DNA from 3 places in the Rhizobium sp. BK289 genome. Region 2 is predicted to be linked to each of the others. Evidence: predicted binding sites of a transcription regulator. Region 2 holds the regulator's gene; each other region holds the start of a gene.
What was found. Region 2 encodes LexA, which represses DNA repair genes until DNA is damaged. Its sites were predicted from a motif close to TGTTCNNNNTGTGTTCNG; they were not measured.
Positions count from the first base shown of each region.

Region 1 (3,218 bases), on a different contig from region 2:
GCACGCGGGATCAATCGACTATGACGACACCATCGATTGAGACATTCGGGACCGTTCTGGCAATGGGATCAATTGCCAGAAGGTTTCAACCGTTCAACGATTGTAGCAATGAGAGGTGCGTCCAAAGCCGCTCGGCGTGCAGATATAGGGTGCGCCCTTGAAATACTCGTCGGCCGAAACCGTTGTCCGCTTGCGGATCTGACCGGTCCCATAAAAGTACATATTGCTTTCGCTTTTCTTCATGTACAGGTCGATGGTCTTGTATTTATATTTATCCAAGGTTGCGGAAACCGCATTTTCTACAGGATAGGCAAGAAAAAGGATGCACAAGCAAACAGAAGTCAAGCTTGAAACAAGGCGGGAAAGATAAAACTTCGGCTCAATTGGGTTTACTACCATTTGCTTACTTCCATGTCCTCTATGTTTCGTTTCTACATCCATTCAAATTATTTCGATCTCTCGATAAAACTCTTGAAACTATTAGAGAATAATGCTTAAGTAACTGTTACGAGTATTGAAGTAAGGTTTGCGGCAATGCGACCCTCTCGGGTATCAGTTTTGCGTTCCTTGCGATGGCCGCCGGAGATCATCACCCGGGCAGTTTGGCCTTCCGCCAAGCTGCTCGCCGCGCTGTCGAACAGAACTTTCCGTCTCATCAAAGATGAGGACGCAACCTGTCGTGCGTTTATCCCTCTCTCTTCCTGTTACAATACGGAAACAGATTCGTTCCGGCATGAAAAGTTGGAAATCAGGCTGGATCTCACGAGAAGGCGGCTAATCCACAAACAAATGTGGTTTTAATATGATCAACTGGTGTTGGGGCCAGCTGCAGAATTTTCAAGGGGCGCGCTGCAGCCGCGGCAAGTACAACACGCCATGTAGTGTCGAGGGATCGCTACAATGATGTGGGGCAAAGCAGATATTTCGTTTGAACAGCCCAAGGCCGTCGAGCGCCGGCGCTGGCCCCGCTCACCTCAGGCACCGCTTTACAGCGAGCTTCCCGAAACAACGGAGCTGGCGTCGCTGCCGTTTTCGACGGAGGAGTTGCGCCCCGATCGACAATTTGCAGCCTGGCAGGAGCGCATGGCTCCGCTGGTCGATATGCGGCTGCAGAACCAAGCAAAAGCGTGCGAGCCGTTCGCGGTTAAGCAGGTCGTATGGAACCTCGAAGGAGTCTTGCTCATTCAGCAGGACACTCCGGCATTCAGTTTCGAACGCTCCCCCGAAAAGGTGCGCTTCAGCTCGATAGATCATTGGCAGATCACCTTCCTGCGCACTGGAAAGACATGGACGAGCGTTAACGGCAAGGTTGTCGAAAACGAGCCCGGCATGATGGAAATCCGAATGCTGGGCTGCCCCTTTTACGGACGAACCTCGCCGGCGCAATCCACGACGCTGATCCTGCCATGCGATCTGTTTGCCGCCTATGGCGGACTGCCGAGCGCCAGCAGCAATATTGTCCTTGGAGGCCCGCGCGTCTCGTTACTTTCGAGCTACATGGATTTCCTCGAAGTCAATCTCCTTCGCTTGACCAGAGATGATCTTCCAGGCGTCAGGAACCAGCTTCGCGAGATGGTGTTCCATACAATCTCCCCCTTGGTCCACAGCGAAATCGACGGCGAAATATCGCAAAGCGGTTTGATGACCCGGGCAAGGCATTTCATTCAGAACAACCTGGGCTCCGCAGAATTGACGCCGGAAACCCTGAGCCGCGAATTGGCGATCTCGCGGACGCGCCTTTACGAGCTGTTTCAGACCTCGAGCGGAGTGCTCAACTATATAAGAAGAAGACGGCTTCTGGCCGCGCGCGCCGCACTCAACGATCCCGCCGATGGCCGGAAAATCGGCGAAATCGCCAGCCAGTTCTGTTTCGAGTCCGCCGCCAACTTCTGCCGGGCTTTCACCCATGAGTTCGGCTACAACCCAAGCGAAGTGCGCAGGCATTCGCGCGATTTCAAGACGGAAGCGCCGTCGCGCACGGCTATGGTCTCAAGCTTCGATAACTGGCTCGGTACGCTTGGTCTTTGACGATAAAGACCGACAGCGACGTCGCAATGTCCTGCCTTGCAAGGCCAGGAGCCTGTTTGATATCGTCGCCAAGCGTGATATGTTCCGTATTTGTTCGACCCGCTGCGATTTATGGCGGCGTTGAACGCCGGAGTATGATGTCGAAAACTGCGTGCGGTTTTCAGACGACATCATCCACACAACGTCATTTCAGCGCGGCCTGATCCCAGCGCGGATTACCGAGACGATAATGAACGATATGAGCTCGACGCCGGTCCGCAAAATCATCCATGTGGACATGGATGCGTTCTACGCGTCGGTCGAACAGCGTGACAATCCCGAACTGCGCGGCAAGCCGCTTGCGGTCGGCGGGTCCGCGGCGCGCGGCGTTGTGGCGGCGGCAAGCTATGAGGCCCGCGCCTTCGGCGTTCGTTCGGCCATGCCATCGGTGACGGCGAAGCGCAAATGCCCGGATCTGATTTTCGTGCCGCCGCGCTTCGACGTCTACAAGGCCGTGTCGCAGCAGATCCGCGAGATCTTCGCCGAATATACGCCGCTGATCGAGCCGCTCTCGCTCGACGAGGCGTATCTCGACGTCACCGAAAACCTCAAGGGCATGGAGATTGCCACCGAAGTCGCGCTGGAAATCCGGGCCAGGATCAAGCAGGTCACCGGGCTCAATGCTTCCGCCGGCATCTCCTACAACAAGTTTCTCGCCAAGATGGCAAGCGATCTGAACAAGCCCAACGGCCAGGCGGTGATCACGCCGAAGAACGGGCCAGCCTTTGTCGAGGCGCTGCCCGTCGGCAAATTCCACGGCGTGGGGCCGGCGACCGCCGAACGCATGCGCAAATACGGCATCGAAACCGGGCTCGATCTGAAAGCGAAGTCCCTCGCCTTCCTGCAGGAGCATTTCGGAAAGTCCGGATCGTATTTCTACGGGATCGCCCGGGGCATCGACGAACGCCAGGTGAGGCCCGACCGGATCCGCAAATCCGTCGGCGCAGAGGATACGTTTCCCGAGGATATCGACGATCTCGATCTGGCTACGGCGGAATTGCGGCCGCTTGCAGAGAAGGTCTGGCACTACTGCGAGGCAAGCGGCATCAGCGGCAAGACGGTAACCGTGAAGATCAAATACTCTGATTTCACGCAGGCCACGCGCAGCCGGACCATCCCTGTTCCGGTCGCGGGCTTGAGCGAGATCCTCG
Region 1 covers NZ_JACHZO010000013.1:131,374-134,591, reverse strand. The annotation lists gene FHT84_RS23320 (hypothetical protein) at 94-399, opposite strand; gene FHT84_RS23315 (AraC family transcriptional regulator) at 901-2,028, shown strand; gene dinB (DNA polymerase IV) at 2,258-3,218, shown strand, end outside.
Region 1: the regulator LexA is predicted to act here: its motif matches at 2,109-2,126, upstream of dinB (DNA polymerase IV).

Region 2 (3,218 bases):
CGCTGCGATCGGCCGGCAGCGGATTGATGCGCTGGCAGCAGAAGGCCAGGAAATCCGGCGCACGCAGATCCGCCGCAAATGCGAGGCGAAAACCGGCCGTGGGTTCCGTTCCATCCGGCATCTTCATCGGCCGGGAGAAATCCAGCATGGGTCCAGCCGAAATCCCAGCCGCCTTGAAACGCCCATCATCGCCGACAGCATCGTCCGTGCCGAAAACCAGGGCCGAAAAACCATCCTCGGCAACGCGGAAGCGATAGGCTTGGTCGCGCGCAACAAAGACATTGCCGTCGGCAATGCTCGTCTCGCATTGCTCCTGCGAGGCCACGCCCAACGGTTCGAGATAGGTCTTGTCGGCAAGGAACACACAGGCATTTTCAGTGCCGAAGGGGTGGCGCGCATCCGGTGCGACCGTGAAGCCAAGCTTGCCCAGGCGCTCCCGCGCCAGAGCGATGTTGACGGTCGGCAGCACGAGATGATCCAGCGGATGCGGCGACAAAGTCATGGTCCTCCCTTGTTTGCCTGCAAAAGCAGATTTGCGCTCATACAATGCTCAATTCAAGCCGAAAGCCAAGCCCGTGAAAGCGCAGGAGAACGTGGGCCGGACGCAACTGCGGCAACCCGAGCGCACTGATTCTCAACTGCGGTCGAGTTATGTGCCAGTCGCCGTCTTCATTCGCACACGAGCAGAGCAGGATTGAGGTGAATCGTCCATAAGGCGAACAAAGCGGCATTTCTCATATTTATCGATGAATTAGCGCGGATATAATTCGCAAGGAATTTCAAGCGATCCAGTCGATGGCGGCAAATATTTGATAGGCTCCGCGAAGCTTTACCGAAATTTAAGCACTTGCAGAACACATATGGAACATATAGTGTCCGTTCTGGATTTGTTTCACGACGATTTTCTTGATTTGGGGTTCCAAGACGATGTTGACGCGCAAGCAGCAGGAACTGCTTCTCTTCATTCACGAGCGAATGAAGGAATCCGGTGTCCCGCCATCTTTCGACGAAATGAAGGACGCACTGGATCTGGCATCCAAATCCGGCATTCACCGTCTGATCACCGCGCTCGAGGAGCGCGGCTTCATTCGCCGCCTGCCCAATCGGGCGCGGGCACTCGAAGTCATCAAGCTGCCGGAGGCCTATAATTCAAGCCTGCAGCCACGACGCGGCTTTTCACCGAGCATTATCGAGGGCAGCCTCGGCAAACCCCAGCCAGTCGCGCCTCCAGCCCCGGCAAAGGTTGCCAACGACGAGCACAATAGTTCCGCATCGGTACCGGTCATGGGGCGCATCGCCGCCGGCGTTCCGATTTCCGCCATTCAGAACAACACGCACGACATTACCGTTCCCGCCGATATGCTCGGCTCCGGCGAGCATTATGCGCTGGAGGTCAGGGGCGATTCGATGATCGACGCCGGAATTTTCGATGGCGATACGGTCATCATCCGCAATTCGACGACAGCCAATCCCGGTGATATCGTCGTTGCGCTCGTCGACGACGAAGAGGCAACGCTGAAGCGATTCCGCCGCAAGGGCGCTTCCATCGCATTGGAAGCCGCCAATCCGGCCTATGAAACCCGTATCTTCGGGCCGGATCGCGTCAAGGTCCAGGGCAAGCTTGTAGGGCTTATTCGGCGCTATCATTGACAGACGAGTTATCACCAACAGTTGGACTATCATTGACGGGTGATATCTGCGCAGGTGGCGTACCGAATTTGCCGGTGCGCCAATCATAGGTTCGGTGCCTGGTCCATGGTCGCTGAGGGTTTTCGAAAGCGACAGAGACAATAGGCTTATCGGCCGTGAGCGTCATTTCGATGGACCCGGTTTTGCGCAATGTCGCACCGGTTATGAGCATTGCGGCCGGAACGGCAATAATCAAGTCGTAGCCGGATCGGCGTGACGACGATGTTTGCGGTATCGCAAGCCGGCGGCAGATAGGCGGCATTTTCGATGGTGACCAACATGGCGCCGTTGTCGAGCATCGCCACGCACCATGCGCCCTTCTGACAGGCGAAACTTCCCTGCATTGTCCGATCCAGAGCCTCCTCCATCGCCTTGCGGACTGCATTTTGCTCTTCCCTGCTTAACCGGCGGCGGCGATCGGTCGTCTTATTGATCTGCGGAAGCCGGTCATCAGCGGGGAGCATGGTGGGTGGCTGATGTTCGGTTGCGACCAGCGCCTTCTGCCATTGTTCGAAAATGAAGACCTGCGGCCTTTCGCGATTTGTGGCGAGTATATCGTCCTGTCGCAACGCAACCAGGACACCATCTTCGGAAATCATCAGATCCGGCTTCGGCACACCTGAGCCGAATGCCGCCACGCCGATGGATGAAAGCAGCAACAGCAAGCCTAAATGGCGAAGCCGGGTCCGCAGCACGGTCATGATCAGAAAGCCGGCAATGAAGGTCGGCATCAGCCAGCCGGGTTGGCGGCCGAAGGTGATGTCGCCTCCCCAACCGGCCACAGTTTTGGCGATCAGGATGACTAGTTCCAGTCCCTCGCCGGTGACGTTCCAAAACGGCCCGTCCAGGCCGATAGGCATCAGCAGCATTGCGGCCATGCCGAACGGCATGACAATGAAGGAGACGACCGGCATGGCCGCAAGGTTGGCGGCGAGACCGTATGTCGCCAGCCGGTGAAAATGCTCGATCGAAAAGATGGCCGTCGATGCACCGCCGATGAACGAGGTCGACAACACGCCACCGAAGAAGCGCGACACGAAGAGCAGCGGGCTTATCAGACGGATCCGCGAGAGGATGTTTTCGCGGTGCCGCCGCCGTTTCCACAGCGAATAGCCCGACACCAACGCCAGCGTCGCTGCATACGACATCTGGAAGCTTGGGCCGAGCACCTGCGACGGCGACAGAATGAGGATGACGATGGCGGATAGCGCGACATTGCGAAGGCTGAGCGACGGCCGATCGAAAAGTACGGCCACCAGCATGATCGCCATCATGATGAAAGCGCGTTCGGCGGATACGCCGAAGCCTGAAATCAGGTAATAGGCCGTTACCGTCAAAAGCGCGCCGAAGGCCGCGAACTTCTTGGTCGGCCAGGCCTGAGCAACTCCCGGAAACAAGCTGAACAGATAGCGCAGGCCGACGTAGAAGATGCCGGCCGACAGCGCCATGTTCAGCCCTGAAATTGCGATGATGTGAGTGAGACCGGCAATTCGCAGCGACTCGGTCGTATCCTTTGAGATCGCACGTCT
Region 2 covers NZ_JACHZO010000009.1:144,147-147,364, forward strand. The annotation lists gene FHT84_RS18990 (VOC family protein) at 1-502, opposite strand, end outside; gene lexA (transcriptional repressor LexA) at 928-1,650, shown strand; gene FHT84_RS19000 (ComEC/Rec2 family competence protein) at 1,797-3,218, opposite strand, start outside.

Region 3 (3,218 bases), on a different contig from region 2:
CGCGCTCGGGCTGGCGATCACCATCATCCTGCATCAGCTGCCGATCATGGTCGGCGTGCCCGTGCAAGGTTCGAACATTCTCACCTATGCCGCAGCACTCTTCGGCGCGATCCTGCAATGGAATCCACTCAGCCTTGCCGTCGGCGTTGTTGCGCTGGCGGCATTGCTGCTGCTGAAACGGCTGCCGGGCGTTCCCGGCGCCTTCCTCGTGCTCGCCGCCGGTATCCTCGCCTCCCACCTCTTTGGCCTTGAGGGCTACGGCGTCAAGCTGGTCGGCCCTATCGAGATCCTGCCGCAATGGCCGTCGCTGCCGGATGCTGGCTGGGCCGCCTATTCGCGTCTGGTGCAGTTCACCGTGCCGCTCGTCCTCATCCTCTTTGCCGAATCCTGGGGCACGATGCGAGCCTTGGCGCTGCGCTACGGCGAGACGCTGGAAGTCAACCGTGAGCTTCGTGCGCTCGGCGCCGCCAACATCGCCAGCGCCGTTGTCCAGGGCATGCCGGTTGGTGCGGGCTTTTCCGCCGGTTTTGCCAGCGAGGCGGCCGGGGCGAAGACGCGGGCGACCACCGTCTTTGCCGCGATCGGTCTTGCGATCCTGATTGCCTGTGCCGGGCCGCTCGTTGCGCTTCTGCCTGAGCCGGTGCTGGCCGCCGTCGTGATCGCGGCCCTGACGCATGCGCTCGACCCCAGTCCGATCCTGCGCCTGCGCCGCCTGCATCGCGATTTCTACGTGGCGCTGGGCGCGGCCGTCGGCGTGCTGGCCTTCGGCGTCCTCAACGGCATGCTGCTGGCGATCGCCCTTTCGCTCGCCGCCATGATGCATCGCCTGGCCTCGCCTTATATCGCGCGCCTAGGCCGGCTGGACGACAGCCATGACTTCGTCGATATCGGCAGGCATGACGATGCCTCGGAGATACCGGGCATTGCCATCTGGCGCCCCGGTGAGACCCTGTTTTTCGGCAACGCCGATACGATCTTCGGCGAGATCCTGTCGGGCACCGGCGGTGAAACCGGTTTGCGGGCGGTTATCCTCAGCCTGGAGGAAAGCTCCGATATCGACAGTACGGCGATGGACGCCCTCATGGAATTCGACAGCGCCATGCAGCGCAGGGGTCTGCGTGTCCAGTTTGCCCGCGTGCATGACCGCGTCCGCGATCTGATGACGGCCGCCGGTGTTGCCGACGTCGAGCACCGCTGCAGCTTCAGTGTCGATGATGCGGTGGCTGCGGTGATGGCGTCTTCGGCAACCGTTGAACCTGTTCCAAAACCGTAAGCGCCAGATTTAGAACAATGGCCAGTGCCAGACATGGCCGTGTTCGCCGGCGCCCTGGAAGCTGTTGACCAGCGTGAACGTTTTCACTGTCCAGGCGACGGGCTTGTCTAACCTCACTTCGGGAAGAATGCGGTCGCAATAGAACAGCGTCATATGGGGTTGGAACGAGCTGGATATGCGGCTTTCAAAGCCCATGCTTTGCATGGCAGCATCCAATTCCCGACGAAGTGTCGTTAGCCCCTCATTTCCTTCCCTGCACCAGAGTACATATTGACGATTGTTGCCGTTGCCGAATGTGCCCGCCCGATCGAATATCAAGGGAAACGATTTTAGGCAGATGGTTGACCCGGCCTCCAATGCAGCGAAGGTGGCTTCCTCTTGTGAGCGGGAGACAATATCGATGGCATAGATGGTAGCATGGTAGAGATCATGCTTTCTCGCTATGCGCGTCAACCCGTTTCGACGACTTTGGTCGACGGTCATTTCAGCAGTCAATTTAGCGATTTCCGGGTCCGGCAATGCCGCAAAGTAGAGAGCTTGCCGGCGCTTTGGCGGGCTTTTGCCCTTGCGATTAATTGGCGGTTTGCCGAGATCAAATGACAACTGATCCATGTGTTGCATGGCTTCATTCAAAGCTGGCTTGGCTTTGCCTCCTTTTGTTTTCCGATCTCGAAAGCATATGACTCGATGGCTACGATTTCAAGAACAAAACAAGAACATATGGCGGAATCGCAATTCCAAAATTCTGCAATCCTCACGTTAAAAATGCGGATCGAATAAAATGCAGGCCTGATCTGTTCATTCCAAGCGAGGCTTATTCTCCATTCTCTCCAACAGGGAATGACCGTCCATGTTTACCAGAGCCATCTTTTCAGCCTTATTTCTCGCCGTCATCGGGCTCGGCATTTCCGCTTGCTCCACGTCGGGCGATCATAATTCCGGCGGCGGCATGACGCTGAACGCGCCTCCGACTGGCGGTGGATATTGATCCTTCAGCTCGCAATCGCCTTGAAGCCACCCCGCTGTCGCTAAAACAGTGGCAATTGCCGATCTTCGCAAGAATCGGGTTGAATTCGACGCCTCCGAGGACGATTTTCATGACAAGTGGAAACACAGGAGCTTTCGTCATGAATGAGACAAGGCAGAATTACCTGATCTTCGAAACCGCCGGCGGCTTTTGCGGCATCGCCTGGAATGATGTCGGCGTGCTGCGCTTTCAATTGCCGACGAAGGATGCGGCGGCAACCGAACGCCTGCTGCGCCGGCGCCTGTCGAATGCGCAGCCCGGCACGCCGACGCCGGAGATTGCGGGAGTGGTCGCCAAGGTGAAGCGCTATTTTGCCGGTGAGAAGATCGACTTTTCCGATGTCACGCTCGACCTCGGCGATCAGGACGCTTTTTTCACGCAGATCTACGCCGCCGCCCGGCAGGTCGGCTGGGGTCACACGACAACCTATGGAAGTTTGGCCAAGCAGCTTGGCGCAGGGCCGGAAGCCGCGCGCGATGTCGGGCAAGCCATGGCCAAGAACCCGGTGGCGCTGATCATCCCCTGCCATCGCGTTCTGGCTGCGGGCGGCAAGATCGGCGGCTTTTCCGCGCCGGGCGGCTCCAACTCCAAGGCTCGCATGCTGGAGTTGGAAGGCGTCCAGCTGGCACCGCCGAAGCCGGTGCAGCAGTCGCTGGCGTTTTGAGCCGGACGATCGGGTGTACGGCTAAAGCTGCTCGCCTTATTCCTTCGGCCCCTGACGGGCTCGGGAAAACAACAGCGTCTGCTTGTCATTGAGGCGCATTGGCATCGGATCGCCATAGCCGACTTTTTCGGCGACTCGGATCGAGGCCCTGTTATCGGGCGAAATCAGACAGACGCTGCGCTCGAACCGCGGCTGCTCGTCGAGCCAGGCGAGGGCGGCGGCAAGCGCCTCCGTGGCAAAGCCCTTGCCGTGCG
Region 3 covers NZ_JACHZO010000005.1:89,715-92,932, forward strand. The annotation lists gene FHT84_RS11220 (SulP family inorganic anion transporter) at 1-1,273, shown strand, start outside; gene FHT84_RS11225 (2'-5' RNA ligase family protein) at 1,283-1,894, opposite strand; gene FHT84_RS11230 (hypothetical protein) at 2,124-2,261, shown strand; gene FHT84_RS11235 (methylated-DNA--[protein]-cysteine S-methyltransferase) at 2,401-2,964, shown strand; gene FHT84_RS11240 (GNAT family N-acetyltransferase) at 3,001-3,218, opposite strand, start outside.
Region 3: the regulator LexA is predicted to act here: its motif matches at 1,975-1,992, upstream of FHT84_RS11225 (2'-5' RNA ligase family protein).